Pseudophaeobacter arcticus DSM 23566: one gene and its partners. The protein of the gene in region 3 interacts with the protein of the main gene of each other region in a pairwise test. Links are inferred from orthologs where the notes say so. Each region holds a gene or a part of one and is shown on either strand. Other genes may lie near its edges.

Evidence for each region.
Region 1: the proteins of rho (region 3) and hfq interact in binary tests that used the Escherichia coli proteins (3 or more experiments, as listed by UniProt). The link is inferred for Pseudophaeobacter arcticus DSM 23566 from one-to-one orthologs.
Region 2: the proteins of rho (region 3) and nusG interact in binary tests that used the Escherichia coli proteins (3 or more experiments, as listed by UniProt). The link is inferred for Pseudophaeobacter arcticus DSM 23566 from one-to-one orthologs.

The regions. Positions count from the first base shown.
Region 1 is NZ_KI421507.1:1,516,825-1,523,735, forward strand. What follows is about bases 1-2,903. They hold hfq (RNA chaperone Hfq), read left to right. Parts: upstream 1-1,283; coding sequence 1,284-1,523; downstream 1,524-2,903. Other genes in these bases: ARCT_RS0111265 (TrkH family potassium uptake protein), read left to right, coding at 1-1,150; hflX (GTPase HflX), read left to right, coding at 1,523-2,794; ARCT_RS0111280 (cation:proton antiporter), read right to left, coding at 2,884-2,903. Outside these bases: more of ARCT_RS0111280, read right to left, coding at 2,904-4,071; ARCT_RS0111285 (penicillin acylase family protein), read right to left, coding at 4,078-6,555; ARCT_RS0111290 (NAD(P)-dependent oxidoreductase), read left to right, coding at 6,671-6,911. UniProt on the Escherichia coli protein: RNA chaperone that binds small regulatory RNA (sRNAs) and mRNAs to facilitate mRNA translational regulation in response to envelope stress, environmental stress and changes in metabolite concentrations.
Region 2 is NZ_KI421507.1:63,489-70,223, reverse strand. What follows is about bases 162-2,888. They hold nusG (transcription termination/antitermination protein NusG), read right to left. Parts: upstream 1,929-2,888; coding sequence 1,395-1,928; downstream 162-1,394. Other genes in these bases: ARCT_RS0104395 (hypothetical protein), read right to left, coding at 2,491-2,888; secE (preprotein translocase subunit SecE), read right to left, coding at 2,221-2,418; ARCT_RS0104410 (hypothetical protein), read left to right, coding at 863-1,294; rplK (50S ribosomal protein L11), read right to left, coding at 176-601; rplA (50S ribosomal protein L1), read right to left, coding at 162-174. Also shown: more of rplA, read right to left, coding at 1-161; more of ARCT_RS0104395, read right to left, coding at 2,889-3,291; ARCT_RS0104390 (GSCFA domain-containing protein), read right to left, coding at 3,278-4,360; ARCT_RS0104385 (tetratricopeptide repeat protein), read left to right, coding at 4,746-6,735. UniProt on the Escherichia coli protein: Part of the processive rRNA transcription and antitermination complex (rrnTAC). The complex forms an RNA-chaperone ring around the RNA exit tunnel of RNA polymerase (RNAP).
Region 3 is NZ_KI421507.1:3,732,456-3,739,277, reverse strand. What follows is about bases 4,009-6,822. They hold rho (transcription termination factor Rho), read right to left. Parts: upstream 6,145-6,822; coding sequence 4,873-6,144; downstream 4,009-4,872. Other genes in these bases: ARCT_RS0122575 (CopD family protein), read right to left, coding at 6,330-6,785; mnmE (tRNA uridine-5-carboxymethylaminomethyl(34) synthesis GTPase MnmE), read right to left, coding at 4,009-4,840. Outside these bases: ARCT_RS0122605 (ParB/RepB/Spo0J family partition protein), read right to left, coding at 1-233; ARCT_RS0122600 (ParA family protein), read right to left, coding at 248-1,057; 16S rRNA (guanine(527)-N(7))-methyltransferase RsmG, read right to left, coding at 1,050-1,670; tRNA uridine-5-carboxymethylaminomethyl(34) synthesis enzyme MnmG, read right to left, coding at 1,667-3,541; more of mnmE, read right to left, coding at 3,554-4,008. UniProt on the Escherichia coli protein: Facilitates transcription termination by a mechanism that involves Rho binding to the nascent RNA, activation of Rho's RNA-dependent ATPase activity, and release of the mRNA from the DNA template.

The DNA of each region.
Region 1 (6,911 bases), 2.2 Mb from region 3 along the record:
GCTGCCCCCCAGTGTCCATCTGTGGCGCGCCATGGTGGCCTGGCTGGGCGGGTTGCTGATGTGGATCTCGGCCTCTGCGGTTCTGGCGCCCTTGTCGCTGGGCGGCTTTGAGGTGACAGCCCGCGGTGAACCCGGCGGTGGGAGCGCGGCGCACTCGCAGATCCAGGATGTCGATCCCAAAAGACGCCTGATCGAGATCGCCCTGACGCTTGGTCCGGTCTATGCCGGGCTTACGACCGTGCTGTGGATTTTGCTGATGATCACCGGCGAGACGCCTCTGGTTGGGATGGGGCATGCGATGTCGATCCTGGCCACCTCCGGTATTTCCGCCGTCGGCGGTGTTGAAAATGCTGCCAGTGGCATTGGTGGCGAAATGGTAATGTTCCTTTTTATGTTCTTTGCCCTCTCCCGCCTGACCTTTTCTGATGACACCGTCACGGTTGGTTCTGGTCGATTGGACAAGGACCCCGAATTCAGAACCGGGTTGCTGATTATTGTTGGGATGCCGCTTTTGCTGATCCTGTGGCATTGGTTCAGAACCTTCGAGGTTGGTGCCCATAGCGAGCCGGTTCAGGCGCTCAGATCCTTTTGGGGCGGGCTTTTTACCGTCATGTCCTTTTTGTCGACCACCGGTTTTGAAAGCGCCGATTGGCAAACCACGCGGGAATGGTCCGGGCTGCAAACCCCAGGCATGATCCTGCTGGGGCTTTCGGTGATTGGCGGCGGCGTGGCGACCACAGCCGGCGGTGTGAAACTGCTGCGTGTCTATGCGCTTTACCTGAATGGCATGCGCGAAATGGAGCGTCTGGTCCATCCTTCATCGGTCAGCGGAGAGGGCAGTGGCAATAAGCGGATACAAAGGAATGGCGCCTTTGTTGCTTGGATATTTTTTATGCTGTTTGCCCTGTCTCTGGCGCTGATCTCGATTGCGCTGTCGGCCGTCGGGAGCGATTTTGAACATTCCCTGATCCTGGCCATTGCAGCGCTGTCAACCACCGGGCCACTGACCGAAATTGCCGGCAATGCGCCTATTGTGCTGACCAGCCTGGCACCTGCGGCAAAACTGATCCTCTGCTTTGCCATGGTGCTGGGGCGGCTTGAGACATTGGCGATTATCGCGCTTTTGTCTCCAAATTTCTGGCGCAGCTAGGCAATCGTGGCAAACCTCTGTGTGTGTTGGGTGTTTTTCGGCTGGAAACTGTCAAAATCTGCGTCCATAGTCGTAAGTAATATGGGACGCTGGTCCGCAGCGTGCCGCAAGAACAAAGGCGAGAGATATTAATATGGCTTCGGACAGACAGAATTTGCAGGATGCATTCCTCAATCACGTTCGCAAAACCAAGGTTCCAGTGACAATTTTCCTGATTAACGGGGTCAAACTGCAGGGTGTCATCACCTGGTTTGATAATTTCTGTGTGCTGTTGCGTCGTGATGGCCAGTCCCAACTGGTCTATAAACATGCGATCTCCACTATCATGCCGGCGCAGCCGATCAGCCTTTACGAGGGTGAAGACGCCTCTTGATGGAGCACGACAGGATCCGCACCCGCGCCTGGGTGTTACATCCGGACATTAAATCTGATCAGGGGCGCCGCCCTGCTGAACCCGCTTTGGCGGAAGGTGTTGCCTTGGCCGAGGCGCTGCCTGATCTTGACGTCATTGGCTCTACCGTTGTGCGCCTGCCAAAGGCCCATGCGGGGATGCTGTTTGGCTCGGGGAAAATCGAAGAGCTAAAAACGCTGTTGCACGCGAGCGAGATTGATCTGGTTCTGATTGATGGGCCGGTTTCGCCGGTGCAGCAACGCAACCTGGAAAAGGCCTGGTCGGTCAAAATCCTTGATCGCACCGGGCTGATCCTAGAAATCTTCTCGGATCGCGCTCGAACCCGCGAGGGTGTCTTGCAGGTCGAGATGGCGGCGCTGAGCTATCAGCGCACCCGTCTGGTACGGGCCTGGACCCACCTGGAGCGTCAGCGTGGCGGCTTGGGATTTGTCGGCGGACCCGGCGAAACCCAGATCGAGGCGGACAGGCGTGCAATTGATGACCAGTTGGTCAATCTGCGCCGTCAATTGGCAAAGGTGGTCAAAACCCGTACTCTGCACCGCGCAGCCAGGGCAAAGATCCCGTTCCCGATTGTGGCACTGGTCGGCTATACCAATGCTGGTAAATCCACCCTGTTCAATCGTTTGACCGGGGCTGATGTCATGGCCAAGGACATGCTCTTTGCCACGCTGGACCCAACCATGCGCCGGGTTGAGATGCCGGATGGGCCCGAGATCATTCTCTCGGATACCGTTGGCTTCATCTCGGATCTGCCCACCGAACTGGTGGCGGCCTTCCGGGCGACGCTGGAGGAAGTGCTGGCGGCGGATGTGATCCTGCATGTGCGTGATATCAGCCATGAAGACAGCCAGAACCAGGCCAATGATGTCGCGGCTATTCTGGCGACGCTTGGGGTCGATGAAAACCGCGCCCAGATCGAGGTCTGGAACAAGCTGGACCAATTGCCCGATGACGTGGCCGAGGCGCGCCGCCAGCGGGCTGCGCGCGAAGAGGGGATCCATGCGATATCCGCCCTCACCGGGGAGGGTATCGAGGCACTTCTGGAGGATGTCGCTCTTAAATTGGAAGGCGTGCGCCACGTTGAGGAGTTTACGCTCTCCTTTGCCCAGGGCAAACAGCGTGCTTGGCTGTTTCGACAGGACGTGGTGATCAGTGAAGAACAGGGCGAGGAGGGCTTTGCCCTGACGGTGCGCTGGACGGATAAACAAAAAGCCCAGTTCAACGCGCTGTAAACGGCGCGTCAGATGGGGCAACAGGTCGAGCGCGGGGGAAGCCTCCCTGCGCTCGATTGCATTTGGGCGCTCGTTTGCATTTGAGCGGCTCAGTCGGGCTTGGCTGCTTTGCCTTGCCGGGACAGCACATAGGCGGTGACGACGGGGCCAATCAGTTCAAAGCCGGCGGTTGTGCCAATGGCCAGAGCGGTGATCTGATCGCCATAGGCGGGCAGTTGCTCTGAGGCGGCCAGTGCCATACCGATGGCAACACCCGCCTGGGGCAGCATTGCGGCGCCGTAGTAGCGTTGTTCCTGTTTCGGGGCCCGCGCCGCCGCGCCACCGATCCAGCCGCCAATAGTCCGCCCCAGAATGCGAAGCAGCGCATAGACAAAGCCCGCGCCGCCCGCCAGCACCAGGGCCTTGGCGTCTAATGTGGCGCCGGCTAACACAAAGAAAACAATCAGAAAGGGCCATTCAAAGCTGCGGACCTCGGCAAAGGCGCGGCTGTTGTGGCGGGTGTGATTGACGATAACGGCGCCGACGGTCATGCCCGCAATCAGATAGGACAGGTCCAGCATCAGCGACAGACCGGCAGTGAGGAAAATCAGGCCCAGCGCTTCGATCCTGAGCGGTTCACCGTCGGAAAACCGACCAATCAGGAAGGCACCTGGCCAGCCGATGGCAACGCCCAAAGCGATCGAGCCACCGAGTTCATAGGCGGCGACGACCAGCGGGGATGACCCCTCGCTGGTTCCGGTGGTATCCCCAAACAGGCGCAGTGCGAGCATCGTCAGGCTAAAGGTCAAAAGCCCCCAGGCATCGTCAATGGCCACAATGCCCTTGAGCCTTTTGGTGAAGGAGCTGTCCTGACCGGATTGATCAATGACATCGTAGGTGGCCGCAGGATCGGTGGCCGTGGCCAGGGCTCCCAGCACCAGCGCCAGGGCCAGCGGCAACCCAAAGCCCCATAGCCCAAGGCTCACCACGGCCTGGGTCACCAGCACGACGCAGAGCGAGACGATAATGACGATCCGCCCATGACCCCGCAGGGTCTCCAGCGAAAGCGAGCTGCCCAGCAAAACCGCGACAGCACTGAGGGCGACAATCGCAACTACCTGATACAGATCGGTAATTGCGTCAGGCAACAGGTCAAACCCAGCCTGACCCACCACCAGGCCAAACCCCAGCAACAGCGTTACCCGCGGCAAGCGCAGCTGCCGTCCTATGCGGTCTGCGGCCAAACCGACAAAGAACAATAGGCCCATCACAATGAGTGGGGTGGCGAGGTCCTGCATGGCTGGTCAGTTCCTAGGGTTAATGGTGGTCACACCAACTGCCGCTGCGCGGGCGAGATCTTCGTCCAGCGACATCGGCACATATTCACCGCGTCGCCACAGCTGGGCCATGTCATCATAGTTGCGGGACAGGAAATGCCCTGATTGTCCGGTTGCCAGAATGAACAAGGAGCTGTCCGGGTCAGCAAAATCATATACGCCACGATAGCCCGCAGCGTGAATATTCTGAAACGGGTTGGGACCGCGGCCCGAGGTCAGCCCTCGTTGCAGGGTATTATCACCGCCGCTGGTCGACTGGCGGATATTCACAAAGAACCGCAAGACCGGAACTTTGCCCAGGGTCGCGTGGTCCTGGGTGGCCTGATGCGCATCCCCCCAGCGCAGGGATTCCAGGGCTGGACCATAGCGCTCTTCGATCCAAATCAGGGCATCATCCAGCGCCAGGCGGGCCATATCGGTGCATGTTTCCAGCGGCGCGCTTTGGCGCACGTCACACCAGCTGCTGGCCCCGTCTACATCCCGGTAGACACGTTCGATAAACAAAGGGTCCACCTGGGTGAATTCACTTGCCAGCGGTCCCAGATCATCGGTGATCAGGCGGGACTGAAGCGCCCGTAGCCAGGCGGCATAGATCAGGGGTTCAGGCAGATGTTCATTCATCTCGCCGTTCCATTCGGACAGCAGTGACAGCGCGGTCTGGCGCTGCTTGTCCCGGCTGCCATCCTCTGCGGCGCTGCCGGTGAACCACAGGTCGGCTCCAATCAGCGGCAGCAGGGAGCGCGCAGTGTAAGACACCGTATCGAGCTGGGCCTCCATGAAGCTGTCGCGGGTGTGCACTTCGCGGCTCTGCATCAGACGGCGCCAACGGTTGATCCTCTGGGTATCGCCCCAGGTATAGGATACATGGCTGGGGAACGGGCGTTCCAGGATTTTGTTGTTGGTATTGCCCAGTATTCCGCCGCGCGGGCTGATGAATTCAGGATTGGCGGCATAGGGCGCGCGCCCCAGCCAGCGGTTCACCCGCTGCCAGCCCTGGCTGGGCAGGCGGCCCTTGCTGTGATGTCGGGCGTCGCGGGCCGGAAAGGCGCCGACGGTTTTTTGGGCGATGGTCTGGCGATCTGCCAGAACCAGATTCTGCGAGGGGGCAATGAAGCCTTCCCCGGCAATAATGGCCTCGGCGACATTTGTGCTGCGCATCAGCTCTATCGCCGCCGTGAGCGATGTGTCCTGCGGGTCAAGCGCTGTCCAGCCCAGGCTGACCACATGCCCTGGCGGGGTAATGGCGGCAAGCCCAAACAGGGATCCGGGCAGAATGGGGCCGTTTTCGCTCCAGCGCAGGGTCAATGTCACTGGCGGCTCATCCTTGATTTTGATAATCGAGGGGCGCCCGGTAAACCTCTGATAGCCCTGCGGCGTGAGGTATTCCTCTGGGTTGTCCGGGTTCAGCCTTTCGATGAACAGATCCTGATCATCCAGAAAAGACGCGGTAATCCCCCAGCCCAGCTGCTCTGAACGTCCGGTCAGGATGGCTGGAATGCCGGGAATAGTACCGCCGATGACACCGCCGGTTGCCAGCTCCATGCGGGCCAAATACCAGCTGCCCGGTGCCGAAAGCGCCAGATGTGGGTCATTGGCCAAAAGGCTGCCGCCCGCAGCCGAGCGATTGGGGGCGGCAGCCCAGGCGTTGGAGGCGCCGCCAAAACCGCGGGCCGATACTGGAAACAGGCTGTCCCTGGGGGGCAGCGGCTCGGTGCTGGCATAGCGGGGCAGATCTGGGAAAAGACTGGCATATTCGGGCAGGGTGGTGATGCCCTTGCCGGGGGCGTCCGGCAGAATATCCTGCAGACGTGCAGGATCGGCAAGCGCCAGCGAGGTCCGCGCCCGCAAAACCTCATCCTGTAGGTGGTTCGATGACCGCAGCGCCATGAGTTTCATCACTGCGATGCTATCGGCTGGCTGCCAGGGGGCCATCGGCATGTTGAACAGGAACATCTCGGGGGCACCACGTCCCAGGGCGTCTTCGTTGATTTCCAGAATGCGCGCATTCACCCCGGCAGAATAGGCTTTGAGCGATCGCAGTGTCTCTTCTGACTGGGCCGAGACTGACTGCTGGGACAGCCCGTAAAGATCAAGGCGGCGCACAAGCAGATCACTGTCAATGGTGCGTCTGCCAAAGACTTCGGAAAGCCGCCCCTGGGCCGTGCGCCGCAGCACTGCCATCTGCCATAACCGGTCCTGGGCATGGGCATAGCCGAGGCCAAAATAGACGTCTTCGTCACTGGCACCAAAGCTGCCAAAAATATGCGGAACATTGGCGTTGTCGCGGATAATTTCCACCGGCGCCGAAAGACCAGGAAGAGAGATCTCTTTGTCGTATTCGGGCAAAGACTGGGCCGCGAGGTAATAGGCCAGGCCGCTGGCAATCAGGGTCAGCAGAATCAGTGTCGCAGCCAGCCGCAAGAGCCAGCGAAAAAGACGTGCCATCAAGTGCCTGTTTCCTATTATTTTATGGTTTAGCCGCCCTGTGTGCAATTGCACCCTGCCGGACCGGTGGTATGTTGTCGCCAACATAAGCCAGTTCAGAACAGGGGAAAAGCAAATGGCAAAAATCGCATTTTTGGGGTTGGGGGTTATGGGCTACCCGATGGCTGGCCATCTGAAATCCGCAGGCCATGAGGTTTGCGTTTACAACCGCACAACCGCCAAGGCCGAGACCTGGGCGCAGGCCCATGAGGGCAGCTTTGCGGCTACGCCCCGCGCCGCCGCCGAGGGGGCGGAATTTGTGCTGTCCTGCGTTGGCAATGATGATGATCTGCGGGCGGTCTGTCTGGGTCCGGATG
Region 2 (6,735 bases), 3.7 Mb from region 3 along the record:
CATCTGGTCGGCGTGACGGGTGTCAACGCCGAGGTTCAGAGCAATCTCAACGGTTTCGTCGAACTTCGAGGTTGCATTGGCTTTGACCAGAGCAACGGCTTCAGCAACGGTGAGGTTGGCTTTGCCAGCGACTGCTTCGCGCGCGGCGCGTGTACGTTTTCCGAACTTTGCCATCTTACTTCACCTCGATGCCCATAGAGCGGGCAGAACCCAGAATGATCTTCATCGCCGCTTCGATATCGTTGGCGTTCAGATCTTTCATCTTTGCTTCGGCGATTTCTTTCACCTGAGCAGCGGTTACGGTCCCAACGGTTTCACGCGAAGGTGTCTTGGCGCCGGATTTAACTTTGGCAGCCTTCTTCAGGTAATAAGACGCAGGTGGCGTCTTGATTTCCATGGTGAAGGACTTGTCCTGATAATAGGTGATCACGGTTGGGCAAGGCGCACCTGGCTCCATGTCTGCGGTCTTGGCGTTGAACGCCTTGCAGAATTCCATGATGTTGATGCCGCGCTGACCCAATGCGGGGCCAACGGGTGGAGATGGGTTTGCCTGACCTGCAGCAACCTGCAGTTTCATCGAACCAACAAGCTTCTTAGCCATGTGGTTGTCCTTTCAACGGAGAATGAGACGCGTCCCATCCGGTTTGGTGTTGCGTGGTCCGACCGAAGATCGCGATCTCCGAATCTCCCACGAGAGAATCTCGCCCAAAGACGATTGGGGGCACTTACAGGGGAATGGGTCCGCTGGCAAGTGGGGCGACTGACGAAAGCCAATGCCCGCTCTGAGCCCTTTGAAGTCGTTGTTCGATGGCGCGATCGGTGCGATGTTCACCGGACCATTCTGCCGTTGAGGACCAAGTCTGTGGAACAAGAAGTGCATAAGCTGTTCGAACGATACGAGGAATTCTTCAAGCGTTCTCTGGCTGACGACTTCGACAAGGAAGAGGTCTCAGAACTCTACGCTTCTGAATTTATCGCGGCTACTCCTGCCGGTGTTATGGCAGGGAAAAATGACGAAACACTCATTCAGGCGATGGTTCAAGGTTATCAGAACTATAGAGAAATCGGCACTCGGCAGATGCGAAAACGCGATATTCGGCTGTCTCCAATAGACGATCTTCATTGCGTGGCCCACGTCTCCTGGACCGCAACCTATTCCCGAGACGATTTGCCCGAGACGGACATCGACTTCGATGTCCACTATCTCGTTCAAGTCTTGAACGGCACCGCGAAAGTCTTTGGCTGGGTGTCTGGCGATGAACAGGAACTGCTGAAGCAGCACGGGATTATCTGAGGTCCGCAATGTCCCGCTCAGCTGCCGTTCCCACAAACAAAAAAACGCCGCGAGGCTTGGGGCTTCGCGGCGCTTTCTTGAATTCGAAAAATGAGAGCGATCAGCTCTGTTTGGTGACCTGGGTGTAGTCCAGCTCGACCGGGGTTTCGCGGCCAAAGATGGAGACCGAAACCTTGAGTTTTTGCGCCTCGTCATCAACGCCTTCGACCATGCCGTCGAAGTCTTCAAACGGACCGTCGTTGACCTTGACCCGGTCACCGATCTCAAAGGAGATCAGGGTGCGGGGTGCCTCAACACCTTCTTCGACGCGACCCAGGATGCCCTGGACTTCGGCGTCGCGCATTGGCATCGGACGCCCCTGCGGGCCGAGGAAGCCGGTAACCCGGTTGATCGAGGAAATCAGGTGATAGCCCCGGTCGGACATTTCCATATGCACCAGCACATAGCCGGGCATAAAGCGACGCTCGGTCGAGACTTTTTTGCCGCGACGGATCTCGATCACCTCTTCGGTGGGAACCAGGACCTCGTCGATATCATCCTCAAGCCCCTGTTCGGCAACCGAGGTGCGAATCTGCTCTGCGATTTTCTTTTCGAAGTTCGAAAGAACGCTGACCGAATACCACCGTTTCGCCATGAACTTGACCGTCCTTAGTTTTGCCGCGCGAAAGAAAATCAACGCCGTCAGTAAAAATGATTTCTGCCGTGATCCCGTCAAACACATCAAGCGTTTTAACAAAAATCGGCGCGCAACACGATTCGCCGCACGCCCACGTCAGAGGTTCTGGCTCAACTACCCGCCAACGGGGGCAAGATCAAGAGCCGGGTCCGGTTTTGTGCGGACGCGGTGCCCGCAGGTCTGGCCAGAGATTTGGGACAGGTCACAGACCGCCATTTCAGGCCGCCCCAACTGGCACAGTTTTGAACGCTTAGCCAAACATGCCAAGCAGGTTTTGCAGGCCAAAGCGGATCACAACATCAACCAGGGCAAAAAACACGGCCGTCAAAGCCGCCATGATAAAGACCATGACTGTGGTCAGCAGAACTTCGCGACGGGTAGGCCAAACGACCTTGCTCACCTCGGCACGGACTTGCTGGATGAACTGAACGGGATTGAGTGTGGCCATGTGCCTTGTGTCTCTCTGCTAGCAGGGTCTGCGGCATTTAACGCCAACAGAGCCCGAATTCAAGCCCTAGGGTTATTTCTGCATCGCGCGCAACGCGCCCAGCGCCTGATTCAGGATCAATGCCCCATAGGCACCGTTCTTATGTACGCTGTCATCCCCCTGATCACCAAGGCTGGTTGCAAACGCGGCCCGGGTCAACCCACCACGGGTCACCGTGTCTTCGGGTTGGCGGATCAGCTGGATCTTGTCCTCTTCCATCGCTTTGGCAATCTGGTCCCAGATCACATCCCGCTCGGCCTGTGTCGCCTCGATGTTGACTGTCCGGGCCACCTCATCTTCGCTGACAATCCCATCGTTGAGAAACCCTGCCGGGGAAAAGAACACCGGGCGCTGCTTGGCAAATTCGCGCGCCGCGCGGTACCAGCGGCAGCCTTCCAGCCAACGTGGCAGCATCAGATCACGCACTGCTTGGCTCAGATAGCCCAAAGATCCAGGCTGGCTGGCCAGCAATGGCACCAGAAATTCAGAGCTGCGCAGTCGGCAGCCAATAAACAAAAAGCCGTCAAAGTCCTGCGGGTCCAGCGCCGCGCTGCGTGCCGGGTTGATCCTTGCCAGACTGTCGCGGGCTGCCGCGCTGGTCCCGACCAGGCGCCCCTCTTCCAGGTGCAGATCGCGAAACTGCGGCCCCGGTGCACCCCAGAACTCCAGCTCGATCCCCTTCAGATCCAGCAGCCCCTCATCCAAAGCATGTTTGACACAGGCAATATGGCTGTCGCCAAAGACACAGAACCGCAGGCCCCGCGCGGGTGTGGCTTTGGTGGTCTTGCTGCTTTTGCTGGGTGTCTTGCCCGCGCTTGGCTTATCCAAAGGCATCCAGGAACTCCTCGTCACATTTGACCGCCCGGGCATTGGCAGCTGCGGTCTTGCTGTCGCCCGGCTGCTGCCCGCCACGTTTGGATTTGCGCGCCAGCCAGGGGAAGGCCTCACTCTGGCAGGCAAAGAAGCTCTCCATCACATGGTTGACCCCCTGCGCCACCACGCTGCGCTGATTGGGCGCGTAAAACATGCCCCGATAGGCAGGGTGGGCTATGATCTCATAGGACGGGAAATAATCGACATGGCTGAACTCTGCCGCCAGCTCACCCGCTACGGCCCGCAGAACCGATTTGGAATGTGATGTCGCCGTCAGCACATGCTCCCCCGAGGCGGTTGCGGTCAGCGGCACCGGCGAGACGGTCAGCAGCACCTTCAGTTTGGGATTGGCCTGGCGCAGGATTTTCAAAGCCGCCCGCATATCGCGCCGAATACCGATGAAGCTCTGGTTCACAAATTCATGCTGGTCAGGATCAAAGCGGCCGGCCAGGGTGCCGGGACACATGGCATATTCCAGACCGCTTTCCCGGTCGCGCCAGCATTCCGTCAGCCCCATGGTAAAGACAAAAACATCCGCCTCGGTGACCGCCGTGCGAATCGCTGCCAGCGTTGCACTGCGGGAGGCCTGCAGCTCGGCCATATCAACAAAGCCATCTGGCTCAATCCCCGGGCGCAGCGGATCATAAAACCGCCCTTCCGTCTGCCAGCACTCCACCGGGGGCTCTTCGCCTTCAAAGGCATAGCCCAGCCATTGCCGCAACATGCGCGCGGTGTAGATATTGCCGGTGCGAAACGAAAAGATCCCGTAGTTATAGGCACGGGCCTGATCTTCGCTCAGCAGGTTTGGCGCCGGTTCTGCATCCTGCCAGCCATAGCCGCGCGCAACCAGCGCACGACTGAAGTGCTGCGCAAAACAGGATCCCGCCGTGATCACCTTATGCTTGCGCGCCACCGGGAATTTGGGACGCCACAGCTGCGAAATCTCAAGCGGATTTCGCGCCGCCACCGCCCGCTTCCAGAAGGCCGTTTCCGGCAAGCCCACATAGGGGTTTGGAGATTGCTCGCTCATCGTGTCTGCCTGCTATCGTTTTGGCCAGCCTAGGCGGGCTGGGACGGGAAAACAATTCCCTTGCGCCAGTAAACCATTTTCCGCGGCCCAGAAATGATCCCGCACCGGACGCAGATGCCGGATCAGTTTATCGAAACTCAATCTTAATTCCCTTGGCATAGCGTTAGAGAACGCGGCCCAAAAGTCCTCAGAACGATGACCGGCTGCTCTGTGCGTGACTATGAGATAGGATTCCATGAATATCGCTGTATCCATGACCAAAGCAAACCGACTGGAACGGAAAAAGAAACACGCGGACGCCGCCAGGATCTATGGTGACATTCTCGCCAAGTTTCCAAAAAATGCGCGCGCTCAAGCGGCGTTTACCAGCTTGCAAAAAAAGATAATGCAAGATCTCAACCCTCCTCTGGAACAGCAACAACAGCTGGCTACTGCTTTTGACCGCGGCGATTACGCCAAGGTGGCAAGCGCCTGCGCTGCTCTTCTCAGCAGCCACAAGAGATCCGGTTTTCTTTGGAGCACCCTTGGCAAATGTCATCTCAAGGCAAAAAATCTGGATGAAGCGGCAACCTGTCTGAACAAGGCCTGCGAGCTGAACCCGAAGGATCCGTCTGTCTTTTCCTCGCTGGGGGATGTTCACCGCGCACAGGGGCAAACAGACAATGCCCTGGCGCTCTACCGCAAGGCCCTTTCGCTGGATGACAATGATCTGAGCGCCCTGAACAATATGGCAAACACGCTGACGGATCTGGGCCGTCTGACCGAGGCCGAGCCGCTGTTGGAAAAAGCCGCCAAACTGGCGCCCCAAAGCCCGGTAATTCTGTTCAACTACAGCACAGTATTGCTAAGGGATGGCCGCATGGAGCAGGCAAAGGCCCTGCTGGAGCAGGCCACCGAACTTGCCCCAGAGCTGAGCAGCGCCCAATATAACCTGGCGCAGCTGCAATCTCTGGATGGGAACAAACAGGCGGCGATCAAGCGATTCGAGAAAATACTTGAAGCCAGCCCTGGCGACGATCGGGTCCGTGCCGATAAATTGCACGTCCAGGCACATCTGAATGACTGGACTTGGGTGGAGGAATACCAACAGGTTCGCCGGCAGCTTGGGCTGACAAGCAAGGCCTGCTCCGCCTTTGCCTGTCTCACGTTTGAGGACAACCCAGACCTTTTGCGTTTGCGGACCCAGGCCTATGCAAACACGCTTCTTCCCAAGGTAACGCCTGCAAAGCCTTTGCCTGATGACCTGTTGGGAACAGACCGCCCGGACCGGCTGCGCATCGGCTATTTCTCGTCCGATTATCATGATCACGCCACCATGCATCTGATGGCCGGACTGTTTGAAGCCCATGATCAAAATCGTTTTAACATCATAGCCTATTCCTACGATCCGGCGCCCGAGGATGCCATGCGCCGCCGCGTCAGCCAGGCCGTCACCAGCTTTAAGGACATCAGCCAGCTTTCTGATGCCGAAGCCACAAAGCAGGTGGTCGCAGATGGGCTGCACATCGCCATCGACCTGAAGGGCTTTACCGGAAACAACCGGACAACCCTGTTTGCCAATCGCCTGGCCCCACTGCACATGTCCTACCTTGGCTTTCCAGGAACCCTGGGCAGTACCGCCATAGATTACTTTATTGGGGATCACGTCACCTGCCCTGCCGGCAGCGAGCGCTATTTCGAAGAACATCTCATGCGCCTGCCGCACAGCTATCAGGTCAATGACGACAAACGCCCGCTGTCAGGCCAGCAGTACACCCGCAAGGACTGTGGCTTGCCAAGCACCGGGTTTGTTTTTTGCTCCTTCAACAGCAGCTACAAGATCACGCCGACGGAATTTGACATCTGGATGCGTCTGCTTGACCAGGTTGAGGGCAGTGTTCTTTGGCTGCTGGAGTGCAGCGACAGCTCCAAGGAGAATTTGCGCCGGGAAGCCGCAGAGCGCGGCCAGGATCCTGACCGTCTGATCTTTGCCCCCCGCGTCAGCCAGGAAAAGCATCTGGCCCGGCACCGGGCTGCGGATCTGTTTCTCGACACTTTTGTGGTCAACGCACATACAACAGCCAGCGATGCACTCTGGGCCGGGCTGCCGGTCCTGACGCTGCCGGGGCGTCAGTTTGCCTCGCGGGTTGGCGCCAGCCTGGTCAGCGCCGTGGGGCTGCCGGAAATGATCGCCAAATCCGCCGCCGAATACGAAGCCCGCGCTCTGGAGCTGGCCAATGACCCGGACGCGCTTGCCGCTCTGCGCAGCAAACTGCAGCGCAATCGTCGCTCTGCGCCCCTGTTTGACACCAGGGGCTTCACGCGGAGGCTGGAGCAGGGTTTTGACATGGCTTACGGGCGCTATCTGCAAGGGTTGCCGCCTACCCATCTCGAGG
Region 3 (6,822 bases):
GGCTGCAAAACCCCCTTTTCCTTGATCGATGCCGTCAGATCATCAAGATCCTCCTGCAGGAACTGGCGACGCGGCTGGTCTGGATTGGCGATCACCTTCTCAATCGGCACCAAAACCTCAGCATTTCGGGCCGCTTGCACCTCTGTGCTGACCGGTTCCGAATTTACATCCGCCATCAGGGCAGACAGGCCACGGCCCAATCCGCGGGGTTTGTTTCTCTTGGTGTTTGACATTTTTTACTCCGCTCTCACGCCACGACTGGTTGGTTATTTGATATCAACTCTGCAGCCAAAGCACGGTAGGCCTTTGCCCCCAGAGAGTTGCTATCATAGTTGAGCACCGGCAAAGCATAGGATGGTGCCTCGCTGACCCGCACATTACGCGGAATTTTGGTTTGGAAAACCAACTCACCCAGGTTGTCCCGCGCGTCCTGTTCAACCTGCTGCGACAAATTATTGCGCCGGTCAAACATAGTCAAAACAACCCCTTCAATCCGCAGGTCAGGATTGGCGGATTGCCGCACTTCACGAATGGTGAGAAGCAGTTGCGAAACCCCCTCCAACGCAAAGAACTCACTCTGCAATGGAATCAACACCGAATGGGAGGCAACCATCGCGTTAACGGTCAAAAGATTAAGCGAAGGTGGGCAGTCGATCAGCACATAGTCCCAATCGTATTCGTCCATTGCCGTCTGCCGCAACGCGTCATGCAACAGAAAGCTCCGCTTTTCATTGGCAAAAAGCTCAATATCAGCCGAGCTAAGATCCACAGTTGCTGGAATTACGCAGAGATCTTCGATTTCTGTAGTGCGAATCACTTCATTTAGCGGCGCATCATCTACCAACAGATCATATGTAGTGGCATCACGGTCAGCACTATCGATTCCCAAACCGGTAGAAGCATTGCCCTGCGGGTCCAGATCCACCACCAGAACCCGCAGCCCGGTTTCAACCAAGGCTGCGGCGAGGTTGATTGCTGTTGTTGTTTTACCCACCCCACCCTTCTGATTTGCAACCGCGATAATTCGAGGCCCATCCGGGCGGGATAAATCAGGCACGAGTGACTCCCTTGATCTTAAGAATAACTGCTTCAGTCTCAGTCAAACTTGTAATTGGTTCGACATCGAATCTCCATCTCTGAGCAGCCTTATCCACTTCTTTTTTCCAGTTTGCCCCTTTTGGAAACACAGCTGTGCCGTTTTCGGCAAGATGGCGCTGTGAAAATTCAAGAAGCGTATCAAGATCAGCAACCGCGCGAGCAGACAAAATGCCAGCATTCTGCGGAGCAGCCTGTTCGATCCGTTCGGTCAACACAGAAATTGGCACACCACATTCCCGTGCTGCCGTTCGCAGAAAGGCCGATTTACGCTGATCGCTTTCGATCAGAGTAACCTTGGTTTGTGGTGAAGATTCTGCAGCCATGATAGCAACAACAATCCCCGGAAAGCCGCCGCCACTCCCGATGTCCAGCCATGATTCCCCCGCATCCTCGATACAGGTAAAAACCTGAACCGAATCGACGATATGCCGCCGCCAAAGATCTGGGAGACTATTTTTGGACACCAAATTGATTCGCGGATTCCACTTGAGCAGAACCTCTTCGAACTTTTCCAACCGTTCTATTGTTTCACGTGAAACATTCAACTGGTCCAGCAAAGCTCTATCGTTCATCCAAGTTTCTCCTGTGAACGCATATTCTTTCGCAGCCGAGCCAGAACCAGCGCCAGCCCTGCTGGGGTCATCCCATTGATACGACTGGCCTTTGCCAGGGTTCCCGGTCGTGCGACAGACAGTTTTTGTTGCAACTCCGCAGAGAGACCTTCGATGGATGTGTAGTCAAAATCATCAGGGATTACATGACCTTCATCACGCTTAACCGCTGCAACCTCTTTTTCCTGGCGCGCGATATAATGCACATATAGCGCATCCCGCTCCAACTGCCGTCGTGTCACAACATCGGCCTCCTCACATTCCGGCAGCAAAGCAATTACATCTTCGAAACACACATCTGGGAAGGCAAGAACTTCAAAGCCCGTTCTCTTGTTGCCATCTTGATTAACATGGATGCCCGCTTCGGAAATTTGTTTTGGTGTGAAGACCGTAGTTTCCAGGCTGGTCCGCGTCGCGTCCAGGCGGTCCATCTTTTCAGTGAAAGCTGTGGTTCTCTCCTCAGAGATACAACCCGCTTCGATAGCAAGGGGCGTTAGCCGTTGATCTGCATTATCAGCGCGCAGCGACAGGCGGAACTCGGCCCGTGAGGTAAACATTCGGTAGGGTTCAGTAACCCCATGCGTCGTAAGATCATCGACCATCACACCAATATAGCTATTGGCGCGGCCGAACATCACCGGTTCCTGATCCCGGCATTTGGCGGCAGCGCTCAGGCCGGCAACCAGACCTTGCGCCGCTGCCTCCTCATATCCTGTGGTTCCGTTGATCTGCCCCGCTAGATATAGCCCCGGAACATCCTTGAGTGATAGATCCAGTGATAACGACCGTGGATCAATGTAGTCATATTCAATCGCATATCCCGGCTGAAGAATCTCGGCCTTTTCCAACCCGACGATCGAACGAACGTAATCTTCCTGTACATCCACCGGCAGGCTGGTGGAAATTCCGTTGGGATAGACGGTAAAATCTGTGGCGCCCTCTGGCTCCAGAAAGATCTGATGTGAGGTTTTGTCAGCAAACCGAACAATTTTGTCTTCGATAGAGGGGCAGTATCTAGGGCCAACACCGTCTATGTGTCCACCATACATGGCGGATCGGGAAAGATTTTCCCGAATAATCTCATGCGTTTTTTCATTCGTGTGGGTGATACCACAGACGACCTGTTTGGCGGACAATGCCTTGGTCATGAAAGAAAAGAAGGTCGGATCCTCATCTCCAGGCTGGCCTTCCAGAATGTCCCAGTTGATCGTACGCCCATCCAGGCGCGGTGGCGTACCAGTTTTCAGTCGACCCATTGGCAGTTCAAAACTGTCCAACCGCTCCGCCAGCTTGACCGAAGGTCGGTCCCCCATCCTGCCACCGGGCTTTGACACATCACCAATGTGGATTACCCCCCGAAGGAAGGTGCCCGTGGTCAGGATCACAAACTTGCTGTGAATTTCACTTCCGTCCGACAGCACCACACCGCAAACCCGCGCGCCCTGCATCAGAAAGTCTGTGGCTTCGCCTTCAATGATCCTGAGGTTTTCCTGCGATTCACAACGATTCAGCATCTCTCGCCGGTAGATGCCTCGATCAGATTGCGCACGTGGGCCCTGGACTGCGGGGCCTTTGCGGCGGTTGAGTAGTCTGAACTGAATGCCGGCAAGATCAGCCACCTGCCCCATAACTCCGTCCATGGCGTCAATCTCACGGACCAAATGCCCCTTACCCAAACCACCAATGGCCGGGTTGCAGGACATCACGCCAATTCCATCGCGTGTCAACGTGATGAGCGCCGTCCGAACGCCCATGCGCGCCGAAGCATGAGCTGCCTCGGCCCCGGCGTGACCTCCACCAATGACAACGACATCAAAATCTGAATGTTTCACGTGAAACACTCCTTATTTTCCAAGACAGAAACTGGAGAAAATCTCATCAAGGAGATTCTCGACACCAACGCGACCTACAAGCATTTCCAGGGATCGCACAGCCGAGCGGATATCTTCAGCTGCTATTTCATAAAACTCCGATCCTCGCTTCAAAACAAGCTGAGCCTCGTTCAAGCTGTGCAAGGCGGCCAGCATCATCTCGCGGTGACGTGTCCGGGTTGCAACGCCAACCTGAGTGGATCGGTCCTTCAATGTATCGGAGATATGGGCAACCAAGCGATCTATGCCCTGCCCTGTTTTCCCAGAAATAGACCCATCCGGATCCTGCCGCATATCGCCCTTGGGCCGAAGCCGAATATCACCGGGCTTCATATCCAGATCAATCGCCTCATCCGGTTCTACCAAAAAGACACGAAGATCGGCCTGTTCGGCGCGTTTACGGGCAAGCTCGATTCCAATGCCCTCAACATGATCGTCGGTATCTCTGAGGCCGGCGGTATCCAGCAGCGTCACAGGTAGCCCACCGAGATCCATTCGTACCTCAATCACATCACGCGTCGTACCGGCATACTCTGAGGTGATTGCCGCTTCGCGACCTGCTAACATATTGAGAAGAGTGGATTTTCCAACGTTAGGCGCGCCAATGATTGCAACTTCAAAGCCGTCTCGAATGCGCTCTGCAATTTTGACGCCTTCGGTCTCTGCCTGTAGGTCCCGGGCGACCGCGTTCAACAGGGATGTCACCTCGGGTGTGACATCCACAGGGACGTCTTCATCGGCAAAATCTATGGTCACCTCGATCAGCGAGGCTGCCCTGATCAGATCCACCCGCCATCTTTCGGCCAACTGCCCCAAACCACCAGACAGAACCACCTGAGCCTGCTTCCGCTGCGCCTCGGTTTCGGCATCAATAAGATCTGCCAGGGCTTCGACCTGTGCCAAGTCCAGTTTGCCATTTTCCAATGCACGCCGGGTGAATTCACCAGGATCTGCCAGACGAAGGTCAGGGGTTTTGGTCAAACGGTTCAGAACAGCAGCAACCACGGCTGTGCTGCCGTGGACCTGAAACTCGACAATGTTTTCGCCGGTAAAGCTGGCCGGCGCGGCAAAGCTAAGAACCAAAGCCTCGTCCAGATGCGTGCCGTCCAAATCCAAAAGGCAGCGCAGCCCCCGGCCTTTTGCAGGCAGAGGCCGGTCACAAATCTGATTGGCTGCGGTCAATGCCAGAGGGCCAGAAATGCGAATGACTGAAACCCCAGCCTTCCCCTGTGCGGAGGCCAGTGCAAAGATCGTGTCCATCTTGGCCTTCCTCTATAGCTGGCCTTTGCGCTTTAGGTGTTCATCGAATCAAAGAAATCCGCGTTGGATTTGGTTTGCTTCAATTTGCCCAGCAGGAACTCGACAGCGTCCGTGGTGCCCATCGGGTTGAGGATCCGCCGCAGAACAAAGGTCTTGGCCAGATCGCCCTTGTCCACCAAGAGCTCCTCTTTCCGGGTACCAGATTTGAGGATGTCGATGGCAGGATACACCCGTTTATCGGCAATTTTACGATCCAGAACCAGTTCAGAGTTACCAGTCCCTTTGAATTCTTCAAAGATCACCTCATCCATTCGGCTGCCGGTGTCGATCAGCGCGGTCGCGATGATGGTGAGCGAGCCACCCTCTTCGATGTTCCGGGCAGCCCCAAAGAATCGCTTGGGGCGTTGCAGGGCGTTTGCGTCCACACCACCGGTCAAAACCTTACCAGAAGAGGGCACAACAGTGTTGAAAGCTCTACCAAGTCTTGTGATCGAATCAAGCAAGATAACAACATCTCGTTTATGTTCGACCAGGCGCTTTGCCTTTTCGATCACCATTTCAGACACCGCAACGTGGCGTGTCGCAGGTTCATCAAAGGTGGAGGAGACAACCTCGCCTTTGACCGACCGCTGCATATCGGTGACCTCTTCAGGCCGTTCATCAATCAGCAAAACGATCAAATAGCACTCTGGGTGGTTCTGTTCGATCGAATTGGCGATGTTCTGCAGAATCATCGTCTTACCCGTACGGGGCGGCGCCACAATCAACGAACGTTGACCTTTACCAATAGGGGCAACCAGGTCAATCACCCGAGCCGAGCGATCCTTGATCGTGGGGTCTTCGATTTCCATCTTCAGACGCTCATCCGGATACAGTGGCGTCAGGTTGTCAAAGGCGATTTTGTGACGTGCCTTTTCAGGATCTTCAAAGTTGATCTTGGTGACGCTGGTCATGGCAAAATAGCGCTCTGCCTCCAGCGGAGCCTTGATCTGGCCTTCGATGGTATCCCCTGTGCGCAGCGAATGTTTGCGGATCATTTCCGGCGAAACATAGATGTCATCCGGACCCGGCAAATAGTTGGCTTCGGGCGAACGGAGGAAACCGAATCCATCCTGCAACACTTCCAAAACGCCATCACCGCCAATTTCCCAGCCTTCATCTGCGCGTTCACGCAGAATTTGGAACATCATCTCGCCCTTGCGCATGGTCGAGGCGTTTTCGATCTCCAGCTCTTCAGCCATAGAAAGAAGGTTCTTTGGGCTTTGCGCCTTGAGATCAGAAAGATTGAGGGATTCGACGGTCATTAACATATGGCCTTTTTGCCCCGGCTATTTGGGGAGAGCGATTATTATCAAGTTCGGAGAACACGAGGGCCCGGACGGGCCTGTTGGAGGCCATACATAGGGGGTGAGACTTCGTAAGTCAAACCCTCTCACAGTGGCTTACCATCGCTCTGTGCGCCTGCAAAAGCGGCCAGCAGGCGCATGGGTCAGAACTTGAAGATCACCGAGACCACAATCACCACCATCAAAAGCGTCGGGACTTCGTTCATCATCCGGTAGCGCCGCCCTGTGAGTTTGTTTTTTCCTGCAGCAAAGTCCCGCTGACGCATCAAAAGCCAATAGTGGAACCAGGTCATGCCAATCACTGCCAGAGCCTTGCTCCAGGGCCACACAGAGCCCCAATCAACCAATCCAGGGGTCGCTGCCATGAACAACCCTGCCCCCCAGGTCGCCATCATTGCCGGGCGCATGATGAACCGATGCAATTTATGCTCCATGGTCACAAAGATCGACAGGCTTTCAGGAACCTTCTCAGCCTGCTCCACGTGATACACGAACAGCCGTGGGAGATAGAACAAACCCGCCATCCAGCTGAGGACCGCCATGATGTGCAGCGATTTGGCATATGGGTAGAGGGTGAACATCCAGTCTGTCAGGTCCATCGGTCTTTCTCTCACGCTTAGATGACCCACCCTTATA